DNA from 2 places in the Pseudoalteromonas sp. CO342X genome. Region 1 is predicted to be linked to the other one. Evidence: predicted binding sites of a transcription regulator. Region 1 holds the regulator's gene; the other holds the start of a gene.

Region 1 (8,087 bases):
CATGGAGATAGGGATCGTTTCCTTATCTTCATCCATCAAGTCTCGAACCATACTGTCAGGAGACTTAGTTAATAAGGTATTGACAGGCAGCGTGCCTAAAAAGCAGTTGTCTTTATCAACTACATACAACTCGTCCGTACCGTCTGGCAATTCGCCTTTAAGACGTAGATATCTAAATACAACTTCTAAGGTAACATCGGGTCGAATAGTGACCGTGTCAGTGCTCATTAGCGCACCGGCCGAGTGTTCCTTGTAGGACAATGCTTGTGTCGCACGTTCTCTATCTTGGCTATCCATCGCACCGATAACGTCTTGGTAGACGGTATCAGGCAGGCTTCTCAGAACATCACCAAGGTCATCGTCGTCCATGTCTTCTGTAGCGGCAGCAATTAGCTCCGGCTCCATCTGGGCGATGATCCCAAGTCTTACGTCCTCTGACAGTTCCTCTAAGACATCCCCTTGGATATCTGGGTCAACGAGCTGCCACAGCATAGAGCGAACTTTATGAGGGGATGATTCTAAAAGCAGTGCTGTATCACAAGGAGCTGTTTCTGCGAGCATACGCCTAACTTGAACAAACTGACCACTGTTTAAGGCTTTAGTTACCTTTTGGAGTTGTTCCAGTGTGTAGTCTTGTTCAAATACTTCAGGCATAGGCATCCTTTTTGATAATAATGGTGGCTAACGTGATTAAGTTAACCCTATTCATTTATTTTATCGCAGAAATCAATTTCTTAATTTGAATTTTATTCGTGTTGTTTCTGCTGGTGGGTTGTTATCGTTAATACACGTTAAAGGTGTACGCAACGATAAAGTAGGATTTTCTCGGCAACTCGCTTTACTGCACGAGAGAAACCTAAATTGGTATTACAGTGTAACTCAGTTTATTGGGAACTACCAAGGTTTACGCTTAATTATGAGAGACTTATTATACCAATTCGCTTAATTAAGTGATCTATTTTTAAGCGAGAAAACCTTGTTGATAACACGGCGAAAATTTTGCTATTTAGTTGTTCTAAATGAGAAATTTTTAACACAGTTAGCGTCAGGTTTGCTCCTTCAAATTGAGTAAGTATTAAGACTAATTGGTATTAGACCAGTCTGGTTACGGAGGGGGAGATTAGCACGGACTAAATGAATCAGACCTTAGTGCTATTTTGGTGCTAGTAGCCCAAGTTACTCGGATTCATTAAATTTATTTTCTATTAGTCCGCCAATGGCGTCTAGTGCATACTGAGCATCAGGACCTTCACAAACCACTCGGACTTCTTTCCCTTGGCTGCTTTCAAGTAACAACAGCGCTAGTACGCTGTCAGCAGCTGCACTTTTGTCTCCTTGATATAAGGTCACTTCGGCATCAAATTGGGTTGCTAATTGTGCAAGAACCGTCGCTGCTCTAGCGTGCAGACCAAGCTTGTTCTGGATTAAAAACGTATCTTCTAGCATTTAACCCTCTTGCTCACGGTGGCGAATTTTGACGTTGGGATGGGTTTTAGCAAAACGCTCACCAATGGTTTGCGCTAAATATACCGAGCGATGTTGCCCACCTGTACATCCTATTGCAATCGTTAGATAACTGCGATTGTTACGCTCTAAGTGTGGTAACCAAGTTTGTACAAAGGTTTGGATCTGCCAAGTAAACTTTTGCACGATGCTGTGACTCGACAAATAGTCTTTGACTGGCTGATCTAGGCCAGTTAGCGGCTTAAGCTCAGGCTCCCAATGTGGGTTGGGCAAAAAGCGCGCATCAAAAACGTAATCCGCTTGTTTTGGGATACCGTGTTTAAAGCCGAAAGATTCAAAGGTAATAATGAGTTGTTTGTCTTTTTTACCTAAGATTTTTTCGCGGATATCTTCTGCAAGTTGATGAACGCTCAGGCCTGTAGTATCAATGAGAAAATCGGCGCGAGTGATCAATACGTCTAACAATTCCCGTTCTTTCTTTATTGCAACATCTAGTGGAAGATTATGCAGTGAAAGAGGGTGCAAACGGCGTGTTTCTGAGAAGCGTTTTATCAGGGTTTGATCGTCACTGTCTAAATAAAACAGGGTAGGTTTGGCAAAGCCTGGTAAGTATTCAAGAATGTCATTAAACTCGTCCTGTTCTTTAGGTAAGTTTCTGACATCAATACTGACTGCTATTTTATTATAATTGTCCGAAACGCTGCGGACTAAAGACGGCAGCAAATTGACCGGAATGTTATCTACACAATAGTAGCCTAAGTCTTCCAATACTCGAAGCGCTACAGATTTACCAGAGCCTGAGCGGCCACTGATAATGATAAGCTCGAGTCCTTTTTCTTCATCACTCATCAAGTTCACCTTGGATCACTGCATATAACTCATCGTCACTTTTTGCTTGCCTAAGCATTTTGCAAAAAGACTTGTCTTTGAGTGTATCAGCAATCGCCGCTAAGGTCTTCAGGTGCTGTTGATTATCACCTTCGGGTACGATGAACGCGACAAAAATATCGACAGGCTGCTTATCTATGGCTTCAAACTGGATCCCTTGCTCGCTGACAAGCACCATTGCAAGGATTTTATCCAAACCTTCAAGTCGACCATGGGGAATGGCAATGCCTTTACCGATCCCTGTGCTGCCTAATTTCTCTCGCGCCATTAAGGCGTCCAAGATAGCATGCTGACTGGTATTTGGAATTTGGCTATGAGCCAGTTCGCTGATGTATTCTAAAATACGTTTTTTGCTATTAAAAAGGACCGCAGCTTTACTGCAGTCCTTGTTCACTAATTCACTTAATTTCATCTTAGTGTCGAGTGAGCTTCTCTTTGTGTTTAATAACTTGACGATCTAGCTTGTCGATAAGGCCATCAATTGCGGCATACATATCTTGATGCTCTGTTGATGCAAATAGCTCGCCGCCGTTTACGTGTAATGTTGCTTCTGCTTTTTGTACTAGCTTCTCGACATCAAGGATCACATGCACGTTATTGATATGATCAAAGTGCCTTTCTAGCTTCGCAAACTTGTTGGTGACATAGTCTCTTAATGAGTCAGTAATTTCTACATGGCGACCAGTTAGATTTAGTTGCATAAGCATTTTTCCTTCTTGGGTTTTACGTCTTATATCAAGCTTTTACGCTGATTTGACGGTGGAATGGCTAGGGATTCACGATATTTTGCAATCGTGCGTCTCGCTACCTTAATTCCTTGCTCAGCTAAGATATCTGCAATTTTGCTGTCACTCAATGGCTTCGCGGTATTTTCTGCAGCTATCAGCTTTTTGATAAGTGCTCTAATTGCTGTAGAGGAGCACTCACCTCCATTTTCTGTACTTACATGGCTAGAGAAGAAATACTTCAGCTCAAATATTCCCCGAGGTGTATGCATGTATTTTTGTGTTGTCACACGGGAAATTGTGGACTCATGCATCTCAACCATTTCAGCAACATCATTTAGCACCATAGGGCGCATTGCTTCGGGGCCATGTTCAAAGAATGCCTGTTGTTGTTGCACAATGCAATTGGTAACTTTTAATAAAGTATCATTTCGGCTTTCTAAGCTTTTAATAAACCACTTTGCTTCTTGTAAATGTGAGCGAATAAACTGACTATCCGTACTGGATTTTGCCGTTCTAGACATCGCAGCGTAATGGTCGTTTACTCTTATTTTAGGCATAGCATCAGGATTTAGCTCTACGACCCAGCGACCTTTTACTTTTTTCACTGATACGTCAGGGATCACATATTCAGGCTCTTCATGAATAATGCTTGCCGCTGGTTTTGGGTTAAGGCTATGAATTAACGTCATGACCTCTTTGAGATCGGCTTCTTTAAGGCGCGTTTTCTTTGCCAAAGTTCGATAGTCACGGCTGGCAAGCAAGTCGATATGCTCTGTCAGGATCATTTTCGTTTCGGCAATCCATGGTGTATCTGGGGCGAATTGATTTAGCTGAATACACAAGCATTCTTGTAAACTGCGCGCTGCGATACCGACAGGATCGAAAAGCTGAATACGTTTGAGCACGGCTTCGACTTCATCCAGCTCAATAGGCTCTTCGCTACTCTCATCATTAATGCTTTCTAAAATGTCTTCGCAAGACAGTGTTAAAATGCCTGACAGGTCGACCGCTTCAATAATCGCAATCGCAATCGCTCTATCTGTTGGACTAAATGGTGTCAGCTCAAGTTGCCACATGAGATAGTCGTGGAGAGATTCAGAGGTTTCCCCTTGATAAACATTATCGTCATCGGGAAGTGGGCCTGAGCTTGCAGCGGGTGCTGCACTCATATATTCGTCCCAAGTGACATCCATGGCAAGGTCATCACTGACAGTGTCTTTGCTCATGGCGGTATCTGAGTCTATTTCATAGTCACTAACCTGCGCTTCATCGCTTGAATCTTGATTGTCGTCAGCACTGCTCTTTTCTTGGCTGTGTTGGTCAGCGTTTTCGCCGTCAGTATTATCACCTTCTTCCACTTCCAACAATGGATTGCTGTCTAATGCTTCTTGTATTTCTTGTTGCAGATCCAATGTACTAAGCTGCAGCAAGCGAATGGCTTGTTGCAGTTGTGGAGTCATTGTAAGTTGCTGCCCCATGCGCAGCTGTAATGATTGCCTCATGTATCTCTAACAATCCTTTTTAACAGTTATTAATACTACGTCTTAACTATAGCTTGAATTGTTCGCCTAGGTAGACATCTCTTACGGTTTGATCTGCCAAAACATGTTCTGGCGTGCCTGCAGCGATTAACTCACCATGTGAAACGATGTAGGCTTTTTCACATACGTCCAGTGTTTCTCTAACGTTATGATCGGTGATTAGCACACCGATACCGCGGTTTTTTAGGTGCTCTATGATTGTCTTTATATCTAACACCGAAATAGGATCAACACCAGCAAAAGGTTCATCTAACAGGATAAACTTAGGATTAGCGGCTAAAGCGCGAGCAATCTCTACGCGTCTTCTTTCGCCTCCCGACAATGCCATGCCCTGTGAGTCACGAATGTGTTGAATATTAAATTCGTCCAGTAACTCGTTTAGTTCAGCTTCTCTCTCAACTTTAGATAAGTCTTTTCGAGTTTCTAAAATCGCCATCAAATTTTGATAGACCGTGAGTTTTCTAAAGATTGAAGACTCTTGTGGTAGATAGCCAATACCAAGTCGCGCGCGGCTGTGCATTGGTAGCAAAGTGATATCTTCATCATCAATCTGAATAAAACCTTTGTCGCTTGGTACTAACCCTACAATCATGTAGAACGTAGTGGTTTTACCCGCTCCATTTGGTCCTAATAAGCCTACAATGCTGCCAGCCTGAACACTTAAACCAACATTTTTGACGACCTGACGACCTTTATAACTCTTTGCTAGACCAGTTGCTTTGAGCTCGCTCATTAATTGTTACCTTCTTCCTGCGCTTTTTTATCTTTTGCGTCTTTTTTGTCATCAACAGGAACAAGGATGGTTCTTACCCGAGAATCTTCTTGGTCTGAGCGCTCAGCACTGATCAATTGCTTTTCAATGTCATAGGTGATGACTTGCGCATTGATTTTTTGCCCAGTTTGATTGATTTCCGCATCGCCAGAAATGACTAAGGTGCCTTTCGCAACGTCGTAACGAATTTCGTTTGCTTTGGCTTCTAGCAAATTACCATCAGGTTGACGTTCACTGAAAATAGCTGGGCTGCCAGTAGCAACAAGCAGTTGCTTGTTAGTACCAAGCTCCGCGCGGCGGTGGACTTCTAGGCGATCGGCATTTATTTTTCTGTTGCCATGAATAATAACAACATTCTGTTCAAAAATACCGATGTTGCTTTGCAGTTGAGCTTGCTGACGGCCAGCATCAATAATGACTTCATTTTGTTCTGCAGCAATTGCTAAAGTAGAACTTGCAAGCAAGCCGATGAAAATTAGTTTGTTAATGATTTTACTGGTCATAATAAATTGTCTTTGTGTGGTTGATGAGTTCGATCACTTGCTTTTGTAGATCTGCATGCAGCCCTTTACCCGTGATCCTAAGACTAGGACCTGTGATAACGACAGGGTGTTCCGATTTCATCAATTTTTGCTTAATTTCAACTCTTACATTATCGGCATTGATATCGGTGATCATGGCGTTAGGCGTTAAATTCTTTGCCAGCACATTGCCTTCTAATATCAAGGTATTGTTTTCGTACAGTGTTGCTTCTAATGCACTTATTTGCCAATTCTGCTCACCGTTATATAAGGTGAAAATAGGCTTTTCAAAGTGACTAAAGCCAAGATCTTGATACAACTCCATCTTATCAGCAGTTACCTGATAGTTTAATAAGCCATTTTCACTATAGGTCGTTTGCTGAAGCGTGGTTGCAACATAATCGGGCTTAGCTAACGGTTCATCTTCTTTTGCTGAGTCCGCCTCTGATGGATTAAACATGGGCGACCACATCCATACCATTAGAGAAGCGAAAACAATGAGTAAGATGACACGTAATACGGTCATGTACTTGATCCTTTGGAAGTCAATAAGTGATTTTGGCTGAGCATTAGAAGATCAGTCAGTTCTCTCACGGCACCAAAACCACCAGGCATCAAGGTCGTGTAATGGGCGATATGTTTAACAAGAGGGTGTGCATCATTGACGGCAACGGCAAAACCGACTTGCTCCATTACGGGTAGATCTGGGCCATCATCACCAATATATGCAATTTCGTCATCACTAAGGCTGAGCTTAGTCTTCAGTTCATCATATGCCACTAACTTGTTTTCTTGGCCTTGGTAAATATAAGTTACATTTAAACTAGTCATGCGTTGCTGAACTATTTGTGAATGCCTACCTGTGATAACGGCGACTTCGATACCACTATCAATCAAGGCCTTAATACCAAACCCATCTTTGGTATTAAATGCTTTCAGTTCTTCTCCATTATTACCAAGGTATATACGTCCATCTGAGAATACGCCATCAATATCGCAAATCAATAATTTGATTTGTTTTGCTTTTTCCCAAGCTTCAGGTGAAATCGTCTGATATAAATCTTCAAATTGCATTACAGCACCCCCGCTCTAAGTAAATCTTGCGTATTCAAGGCGCCAACCGGTATGTTGTTTTCGTTTACCACAATCAAGCCATTAATTCGTTTGGTTTCCATGATATTGAGTACCTCAGCTGCGAGCATATCGGCGCGTGCAGTCGTACTTTTAGCCGTCATTACTTGCGTGATTGGGGTGGTGTGAATATCGACCTTTTGTTCGATAATACGGCGCAAGTCACCATCGGTAAAAATACCCTGTAATTGCGAGCTTTCATCTACGATTGCCGTCATACCTAAACTTTTAGCGGACATTTCAAATAAAGCTTCTTTAACTGTGCAATGACTATTGACCATAGGGATTGCATCTCCTTGATGCATGACATCAGCAACGGTTAGTAGTAGACGTCTTCCCAAACTACCACCAGGGTGGGAAAGTGCAAAATCATCTGCCGTAAAACCTCTGGCTTCAAGTAGCGCAACTGCGAGTGCATCACCCATCACTAGCGTAGCTGTGGTGCTGGCCGTGGGTGCAAGTCCTAATGGGCAGGCTTCTTTCGATACTCTAACACAAAGGTGAACTGTCGCATTACGAGCCATTGTAGAGCTCGGGTTGCCCGTCATAGAGATTACCGGGGCACCTAAACGCTTAATCACAGGTAGGATAGAGATCACCTCTTGGGTTTCCCCTGAGTTGGAGATCATCAAAACCACATCATCTTTGGTGATCATACCTAAGTCGCCGTGACTTGCTTCACCTGGATGAACAAAAAATGCGGGGCTGCCAGTACTTGCGAGTGTCGCTGCAATTTTATTACCGATGTGGCCTGATTTACCCATGCCAATCACGATGATCCGGCCTTGGCAGCCAAACATAATTTCACAGGCTTTTACAAATTGTTGATCAACAAACTGTTGCACTTCTTCTATTGCTGCAAGTTCGGTAGCAAAAACTTGATTTGCAGAATCAATAAATGGGTTCGTTGTCACAAGGCTTCCTTAAATGATGTAGTAAATATAACCGACGAAGCTTGCGACAAGTATGCCACCTTCCAAGCGGTTGATGCGGCGCTGGCCTGTTAAGCTGAGGCTCATTAGGATAAGCAGCAGTGTCGCGC
Region 2 (8,087 bases), on a different contig from region 1:
GGTAAATCAGAGACCACCAATATGATGCCGGCGCTTGGTTGATAAACTGATGTTCACTAAAGGCGACATAGGTTGCTAACATGACAGCGCTGTAAAGCATACCCCACGCATTTCCCGCCATAACATCAATTTGCTGATTGGAATTGCGTACGCTCACCATATTACCGAGTGACGCGACCACTGTTCCTAATAGAGCTAATGATAATCCCAAGAAGGCCTCGCTTTGCAAATCAAATGCGACCAAATCGTGCCAAAACAAGCTGACTATCCCAAGCGTGCCCAGTGATGCGCCAAAGTAAATTCGCTTTGCAATAGGTTTGGCAAAAAATAACTTAGTATTGACGATGTTAACGACCAATAATAATGAAAACGCAATTGATGCCATCGCTGACGTTAAATGTGCCTGAGCCCAATACAAGAAGAGATAGTTAGCACCAAAATTACACAGCGCTAAGAGGATGAAAAAGCCGTGATCTCGGCGAGAAAATCGCATTGGCACACGCTTATAGATGACAAACGCCCACATACAAACCGCGGCGAGGCCAAAGCGGTAAAACAGCGACACAAACTCGTTGATGCTGCCAAGTTGGTATTCAATGGCAAGCCATGTTGATCCCCAAATCAACACAGTGATGGCGTAAAGAAATAGATTTTTCATGATCGGCTCTAGATTCAAACAGCAGTGGAAGTCTGTAGTTTACGCTGTTATTCTGTATAAGCTATATACAGAATTTGCTAATTTATACCTATACAGATTATTGCTTATGAGTACCGTTATTCAACGCCAACATTCCGCCTTTCTCTATCAGCAGGTGATCCAAATGATCTTGTCGATGGCAGAACAAGAGTCTATTTTACCGGGCGAAAAGCTTCCCTCATTGCGTGTTATGGCGCAAAACTTAAATGTCAGTATCCCAACGGTAAAGCAGGCCTATCAAGCGCTTGAAGATCAAGGAAAAGTGGTTGCCAAAGAGAAGTCCGGCTACTTTTTATGCCACAGAGCTTCGCACAACGACTCTCCGAAGCGTGCACGATTGCCCGCCAAACCTGTAGTGGTTAACAAGCAGGCGTTGATTGAACAAGTGTATAAGGGGATCCATCAGCCACATGCAATCCCCTTAGGTATCGCTAACCCCATTGCCATTGCTGGTACCGAGCAGGTTCTTGCCAAAATTATGCGCCGCGCAATGAAAGAAGCAGGGAATGAACTCATTAATTATGGTCCTATGGATGGTTTAGATAGTTTAAAAAAGCAAATCGTGCGGCGTTATTTGGATATGGGCTTAGCAATAGATATGGATGAAGTGGTGATCACCAATGGCGCGCAAGAAGCATTGGCGATTGCGTTACAAGCGGTGACCAAGCCCGGAGACGTGATAGCGATTGAATCCCCCTGTTATTTTGGCATTGTTGAACTGGCTGAAAACTTAGGGTTAAAGGCCATTGAAATACCTGTTTGCCCGGATGATGGCATTTGGTTGAGCGACCTTGAACGGGCACTTGAAAAGCATGATATTCGAGCGTGTGTGTTTTCTACCAGTATTAGTAACCCGCTTGGTAGCTTTATGCCAGATACGAGACGTGCGCAGCTGGTGGCACTATTAGAGCAACGTGACGTGGTGTTGATAGAAGACGATGTGTATGGCGATTTATATTTTACCGAGCAGCGCGGCATACCGGCACAAGCATTTAGCCAAAAGGGTTTAGTGATCACATGTGCGTCATTTTCAAAAACCGCAGCGCCCAGCTATCGAGTGGGTTGGATGGTCGCCAGTCAATTTAGTGCAAAAGCAAAGCGCATAAAACGTGCGTTGAGTTGCTCGTCATCTTTAATGAACCAATGGGCATTGGCGGACTTTCTCAGCTCCGGAGGCTACGAGCGCCATTTAAAGTTGGTCCGTAAACGGTTAATTGAGAATCGAGACCGTATGATCCAAGCGGTGAATGTTGCATTTGGTAGTGAGGTAAGAGTCAGTCGCCCGCAAGGCGGTTGTGTGCTGTGGTTAGACTTAGGTAAGCACGTCGATGGTGCCTTGTTGTTCCAAAAAGCCTTGGAGTGTGGGATCAGTATTACGCCTGGTACGCTATTTAGTGCCAGCAAAAAGTATCAAAATTGTATACGGATCAGTTATGGCTTGCCGTGGGATGCGTCGGTAGAGCAAGCGATTAAAACGCTGGGGGAATTGGCTGATGCACAAAGGAAAGGGTTGGCATAACGTACCCTTAATTAAATGTAAGTTATGCCAAGGTCAGATTATTTAAATTTAAACAGTTGGTACTCTGACATGGCGGGGATAGACTTTGCGACAATGGCTTCGTTTTTCGCGATTTGTTCAAAGTCGCCACACAGTGCGTCGGCTTTTTTCTCAATAGATTCTGCCTGTTGTTCAACTTTGGTTTCGATTTGCGTTGCGAAGTTTTCCATACGTTGTTCAAAGCTGCTCATATCACCGTTTGCATCTGACATTTCGTTGCCAATCGCAACCAGTAAGCTACCTATCGATTGCATCATGGCACCTTGTACTGCGGTCTCGATTTTTTCTTCAAACTGATTATCAAAATTTTGGCCAAACTCATCAAAGGTTTGCTTGCCCATCACAAACGCACCTTGCTGATAAAACGTATTTTGCACTTCTGTTTCGAGGTCATCGATCACAGCATGGATTCTATCTAAACTAGTTAAATTAAAGGTTTGTGCCACTTCATTAAGGGCAACGCCCGCTAGTTTTATGCCTTCAAAAGCAATATCAGCCACTTGTGGTAGGCGGCCTCTTAGCTCATCACCGTATTGCGTGAGCATCGTTTTTTGCTGTGTATTAAGTGCGATGCGCTCGCCATTGAGTGTCAGTTCGCCAAGATTGTTGATCTCAGCTGTTTTGTTTTTGGCCGTTGTGATCACCAAGTTATCAGGCGTGATCCTAACGTCATTTTGAAATTCTACTTCACAATTGTCACCGCTAAACGTGATGTTATTTTTTTCGTGTGCAGCGACGGTGGTTGTCATCATTGTTGCTGCTGTTAGTAGTAAAATTTTATTCATGGTCGATCCTTATTGGCTCAGTTGCATGATTGTTGTTACAAGAACAATGCCAAATATAAACTCAAATAAAATCAATATATTATGTTTTATTGTTAAAAGTTAATGTGCTCTAAAAGTGATGAAATTGACTAAAATATAGTTGTTTTTGTCAAAATGAATTGGGTAATAAAAAATTTTTATTGTAAGGATAAGAAACTCTCACTTTTCAGAATGACAATTTAGCGCTAAATAGTGATCTTGAGAGACGGCTCTCATTTTATTAATGACTATTTTATTTTGGAGTTAGTTGTGGGTAAGACATTCTCTTACGATGCGCTTGATGATGATTTTGCAGACGATGAATTTGAAAAGTTGGGTCGTAACCAACATGACAAGCAAAAGCGTAAAGTCAAAAGAAAGCTAGACGACTACTTAGAGCAAAAACGCCTACGTAGAAATCTAGGCGATGATGATTTCGACTATATTGATGATTGATCACTAGACGTCATCTACGAGTCTAGCACTGACAGTAATTCAATTTGGCTGTGTGATTAAGCAGGGCTGTGGGTTACTCAGTGCGATGTCTGAGTTACTGTGTCGTTGGTGATAGCCAAGCAAGTGACGAGATATTCAGATAGTAAGCAGCCGCAAATATGCGGCTGTTTTGTTTTTATACGATTGGTATTAATCTTTAAAAGATTTATGGCAGTCTTTACAGCCTTTTGCCCAATCTTTAAATGCAGAAGCAATCAGCTTTTTGTCGCCAGAGTCAGCTGCAACAGCCAGTGCTTGAGCATACTCGGCAAATTGCTTGGCTTTACCATCGAACTCAGCTCTGTTTGACCAAACGGCTGGTAGGGCATCAGTATTGCCTTTGTCAGAACCGTCGATAAATGCTTCCCAAGGCATTTGCGATAATTGCGCAGCATTGTGAGCACGTTGCTTAAATACTTCAGCATCAAATGGTACTTTGCCTTTTAGCATATCGCCCATATTGCCAATCTGGAAACGGATCAATTGGAAAGACGCTTGGCGGTATTCAATTGCATCTTCAGTCGATTCAAACATAGTGTTAGCTTGTGCTGTTGCTGCAAGACAGCTAAATAGTGTGACGGTAAGTAGTTTCTTCATAGTAAACCCCTAATATTTTTCCCTATTTTCAATGTAAATTACAAATATAATCAAACAATTGCGATAAGTGCCCTGTGACGGAAGCAACTAGTTTTAAATAATCAACTCTCGATGTCTTTGAATATCATGCCCCTGCGCATACTGCGGGTGGCCAGAAAGATTTCTCCAAGCAAAGAGACAAACGCGCCAATAAGCAGCACCATAGCCGCGATAAAACAAGACGATAAAGTAATACCCAATGGCATACTGTACAAGTGCGACATGAACAGCAGCATAACCACTGCACACACAAGCAACGCACTGAGTACACTCATGCTAAATGCAACGTGAATAAAACGAGACCGTTTTAACAGTGCGCGCATTTCACGGCTAAAGTGCATTTTGAGTTCTTCATCTTGCGTGGTATTAATCTTGCGATCGAGTAAACGCGCCCTATCCGTGATCCGTGCTAAGCGGTTTGATAGTACCCCTAAGGTCGCAGCAATACCCGTAATTAAAAATACAGGGGCAACGGCGGTTTGGATAACTTTGGCCATCGTGAGAATGCTAACGACTTCTGGATTCATATAGTTACCTCGTTAATTCCAGTTTAGTTTTGATAAGGTGTTGGGTTGCTCACCGATGAGGGTTTGCATCACTTGGTTGCGTTCATCAAGCAAGATGACTCTAGGAATGCCTTTATTGGCATACGTGTTGTACATATCTCGATTGGGATCGGCAACAAAATGGATGGGCAATTGCATGGTTTCGTTGAATTGCTCAAGTGTAGTGTTAGTTTCTTCTCGACCAATGGCAACGATGGTTAACTCGGCTTGGGTGAGTAATTCAGATTGTTTTAGTTCACTCAATAAGCGTTGCGAATCGGAGCACCATGTCGCGAATAAAATTACCAACTTTTTGTGATTAGCATCGAACCTAACGGCTTGGTTTTTGATATCCGTAAATTGCAAATGTTTAAAGGTGTCGCCAGTGTGGATATAGGTCTGATAGCCATCGTCTGCTTGTGGTAGCGCTTCGTTAGAGGCCTTGCAGCCACTTAATCCGGTAGCGAGTACGGTGCTAAGTAGTAACATTTTTATTGTTGTTTTCATGCCTATCCCTTGATTCCATGTCGGTGTTTTTGAAGTCTTGCGCACATTTCAGTATATTGCCCGACTTAGATGATTTCTTAAAGTCCAATTTCTTATAGCCGTTGATATGATTTATCTTTCTTTATTTGGGCTTGCTTTTGTTGCCGCAACCTTATTACCTGCGTCGTCGGAGCTGGCGCTAAGTGGGTTCGTTGTGAAACAGCAAGGCGAACTGGTTTGGTTATGGCTGGCTGCGACAACAGGTAATTTACTAGGTAGCTGTGTCAACTATTATCTTGGCTGGTTTATCGCTAAGTGGCGGAATAAGCGCTGGTTTCCGGTTTCTCAACAGCAATATGATAAGGCTTGTGGACTATTTAATCGTTACGGTAAGTTTTCATTGCTATTTGCTTGGCTACCCATAGTCGGAGATCCTTTGACTGTGGTAGCGGGGTCTCTACGGGCCTCTTTTGGGTGGTTTTTTGTGTTAGTCGCGCTCGGTAAAGGCGCCCGTTACGCACTGGTGATTTACCTTGCCTTACAGGTGATTTCTTAATACCAGAAGGCAAGGAAGTGCATATCAGGGTCTTATCGCTTAATTTAGCTTCTGTACCAATCAAGCGTGAGTGACACTGAGTCAGCAAACCGTAAAGCGTGCGGTTTATCTACGGTGACTTTTGCATACGTCACGTCTTGATGTTGGTGACATTCAGCAAGTATGTCAGCCACTAATTTCTCAAGTAACAAAAAATGCCCTTCTTCTACCAGTGTGATGACAGCTTTGGTCACCGTTTTGTAGTTAAGCGCGTGAGCCACGTTATCATGATCTAAACATGCCGTATCCGCTGGGTAGTGAATTTCAATATTGATCACGACATCTTGCTTTTTTTCCCGCTCCTCGGGATTAAAACCAATAAAGGTACGTAGCCTTAAATTCGTCACCTTAATAATGGCATTCGACATAGCGTGCTTATCCTTTCACTAACTGTAAAAATTCGTTGCGGGTTTTGGGGTCGCTTCTGAAATTACCAAGCATGACAGACGTTCGCATACTAGAGTTTTGTTTTTCAACCCCACGCATCATCATACACATGTGTTTGGCTTCGACGATCACGCCAACGCCTTTTGCGCCGGTGACTTCCTCAACGGCCTTGGCGATTTGATGAGTTAGCTGCTCTTGGATTTGAAAACGTCGGGCAAACATATCAACAATGCGGGCAAATTTAGACAAGCCAAGCACTTTACCGTCAGGTATATAAGCGATGTGACAACGGCCAACGAAAGGTAGAAGGTGATGCTCACACATAGAGTACAACTCTATATCTTGGACCAGCACCATATCATCGGCATCCGAGCTGAATACCGCGTTATTGGTGATTTCATCCAGTGTTTGACGGTAGCCCTGAGTAAGATACTCCATCGCTTTCGCTGCGCGCTTTGGCGTATCTAATAATCCTTCGCGGTCTGCATCTTCACCCACGGCGTCAATAATTGTTTTATAACTCTGTTGTAATTTGTCTTGCATAATGCGTTACCTCAAATGGCGGCCACCGTCGATTTGTACCGTGCGTCCTGTCATATAGTTGCTAGAGAGTATCATGTCGACACTATTGATAACTTCTTTGCTACCAGGCTCAATTCCCATAATAGACTTTTTCAAGGTTTTTGCCTTGTACTCATCACTATCGTCTTGATTAAAGATGATAAGTGAAGGTGCAACGCTATTCACTTTGATGTTAGGTGCAAACTTAGCGGCAAATGACCGAGTTAAGTTATCTAATGCAGCTTTACTTGCGGCATAGGCAATGTGTTTTGGACTGCCTTTTTCTACTACATAGTCAGTAATATGGATCACATCGCTGACGTTATTGTTGGCTGTCAATAAGTCGCTCAAGGCATGATTGATCAAATAGGGGACTTTAGCGTGAATCCGCATCATATTGTCGAATAATGCTGAAAAATCAGGGTTGTTGGCTTCACAATCCCAGCTCGATGCATTGTGGATGATAGCACTGAGTGCGTCGGTATGGGCACGAATTTGGTTGTTGAGTTGCGTGATTGCTTCTGGCTCGTCAAAATCAGCCTTGATACAAATGGCACCTAGCGATGCTAGTTCATCGATAACTTGATGTTTGGTGCGATACGTCAATATGACGGCTTGCTGTTTAGCGAGAAAGTGTTTCACCAAAGCAAGTCCAATGCGCTGTGCGCCACCAGTAATTAAAATAGGTGCAGCTGCGGGGCTCATACGTTAATCACCTTGTGAATTGAGAAATTAAGGTTGGCAGGATGAATAACTGGTTATCTCCTGCCAACAATACTATTGTTCGTCGTATACCGTAGGAATTGGTTGACGCTTGTGTTGGGTGCGCTGATAAATGGCAATAAGTTTGTCGTTTACTTCACTGCTAACAGGCTTACCTTCAAGGAAGTCATCAATATTGTCATAGCTTAGTCCCAGCGCTTCTTCATCGGAAAGGCCTGGGCGGTCGCATTCGAGATCGGCTGTCGGTACTTTATGTACTAGTCCCGCAGGTGCCCCGAGAAAAGCCGCTAGTGCGCGAACTTGGCGTTTTGACAGGCCAAACAAGGGCGCTAAGTCGCAGGCGCCGTCACCAAACTTGGTGTAAAAGCCCGTGATGTTTTCAGCGCTGTGATCGGTGCCGACGACTAAACCGCGAGTCAGGCCTGCTATTTCGTACTGCGCGACCATGCGCTGGCGTGCTTTTACGTTTCCTTTAATAAAATCCACGCTGGCTTGTGAAGGCAGTGGCACGCTTCCACCCGCCATGGCAGCAAGTGCTTGCTCGTGCATGGCATCGGCCGCAGGCTTGATGTTGACTGTTAAGCGCTGACTCGGTTGGATA

The links. The regulator sigma-54, encoded in region 1, starts transcription at its own class of promoters, with help from an activator protein. The targets are predictions, from matches to a motif close to GTTGGCACGNNNNTNGNNT.
Region 2: EXT47_RS00095 (YggN family protein) is a predicted target of sigma-54. The motif match lies at 3,076-3,094, and genes of this name have one in related genera.

Annotation. Positions count from the first base shown of each region.
Region 1 covers NZ_SGPH01000035.1:258,154-266,240, reverse strand. The annotation lists gene mgtE (magnesium transporter) at 1-654, opposite strand, end outside; gene EXT47_RS16620 (HPr family phosphocarrier protein) at 1,177-1,446, opposite strand; gene rapZ (RNase adapter RapZ) at 1,447-2,313, opposite strand; gene ptsN (PTS IIA-like nitrogen regulatory protein PtsN) at 2,306-2,764, opposite strand; gene hpf (ribosome hibernation promoting factor) at 2,766-3,053, opposite strand; gene EXT47_RS16600 (RNA polymerase factor sigma-54) at 3,083-4,582, opposite strand; gene lptB (LPS export ABC transporter ATP-binding protein) at 4,629-5,354, opposite strand; gene lptA (lipopolysaccharide transport periplasmic protein LptA) at 5,354-5,896, opposite strand; gene lptC (LPS export ABC transporter periplasmic protein LptC) at 5,886-6,440, opposite strand; gene kdsC (3-deoxy-manno-octulosonate-8-phosphatase KdsC) at 6,437-6,988, opposite strand; gene EXT47_RS16575 (KpsF/GutQ family sugar-phosphate isomerase) at 6,988-7,959, opposite strand; gene EXT47_RS16570 (calcium/sodium antiporter) at 7,969-8,087, opposite strand, start outside.
Region 2 covers NZ_SGPH01000001.1:12,570-20,656, forward strand. The annotation lists gene EXT47_RS00085 (DMT family transporter) at 1-658, opposite strand, end outside; gene EXT47_RS00090 (PLP-dependent aminotransferase family protein) at 657-2,216, shown strand; gene EXT47_RS00095 (YggN family protein) at 2,255-3,040, opposite strand; gene EXT47_RS00100 (PA3496 family putative envelope integrity protein) at 3,329-3,514, shown strand; gene EXT47_RS00105 (cytochrome c) at 3,704-4,150, opposite strand; gene EXT47_RS00110 (DUF2721 domain-containing protein) at 4,252-4,716, opposite strand; gene EXT47_RS00115 (thioredoxin-like domain-containing protein) at 4,729-5,241, opposite strand; gene EXT47_RS00120 (YqaA family protein) at 5,348-5,776, shown strand; gene folX (dihydroneopterin triphosphate 2'-epimerase) at 5,821-6,183, opposite strand; gene folE (GTP cyclohydrolase I FolE) at 6,191-6,745, opposite strand; gene folM (dihydromonapterin reductase) at 6,752-7,468, opposite strand; gene nadE (ammonia-dependent NAD(+) synthetase) at 7,541-8,087, opposite strand, start outside.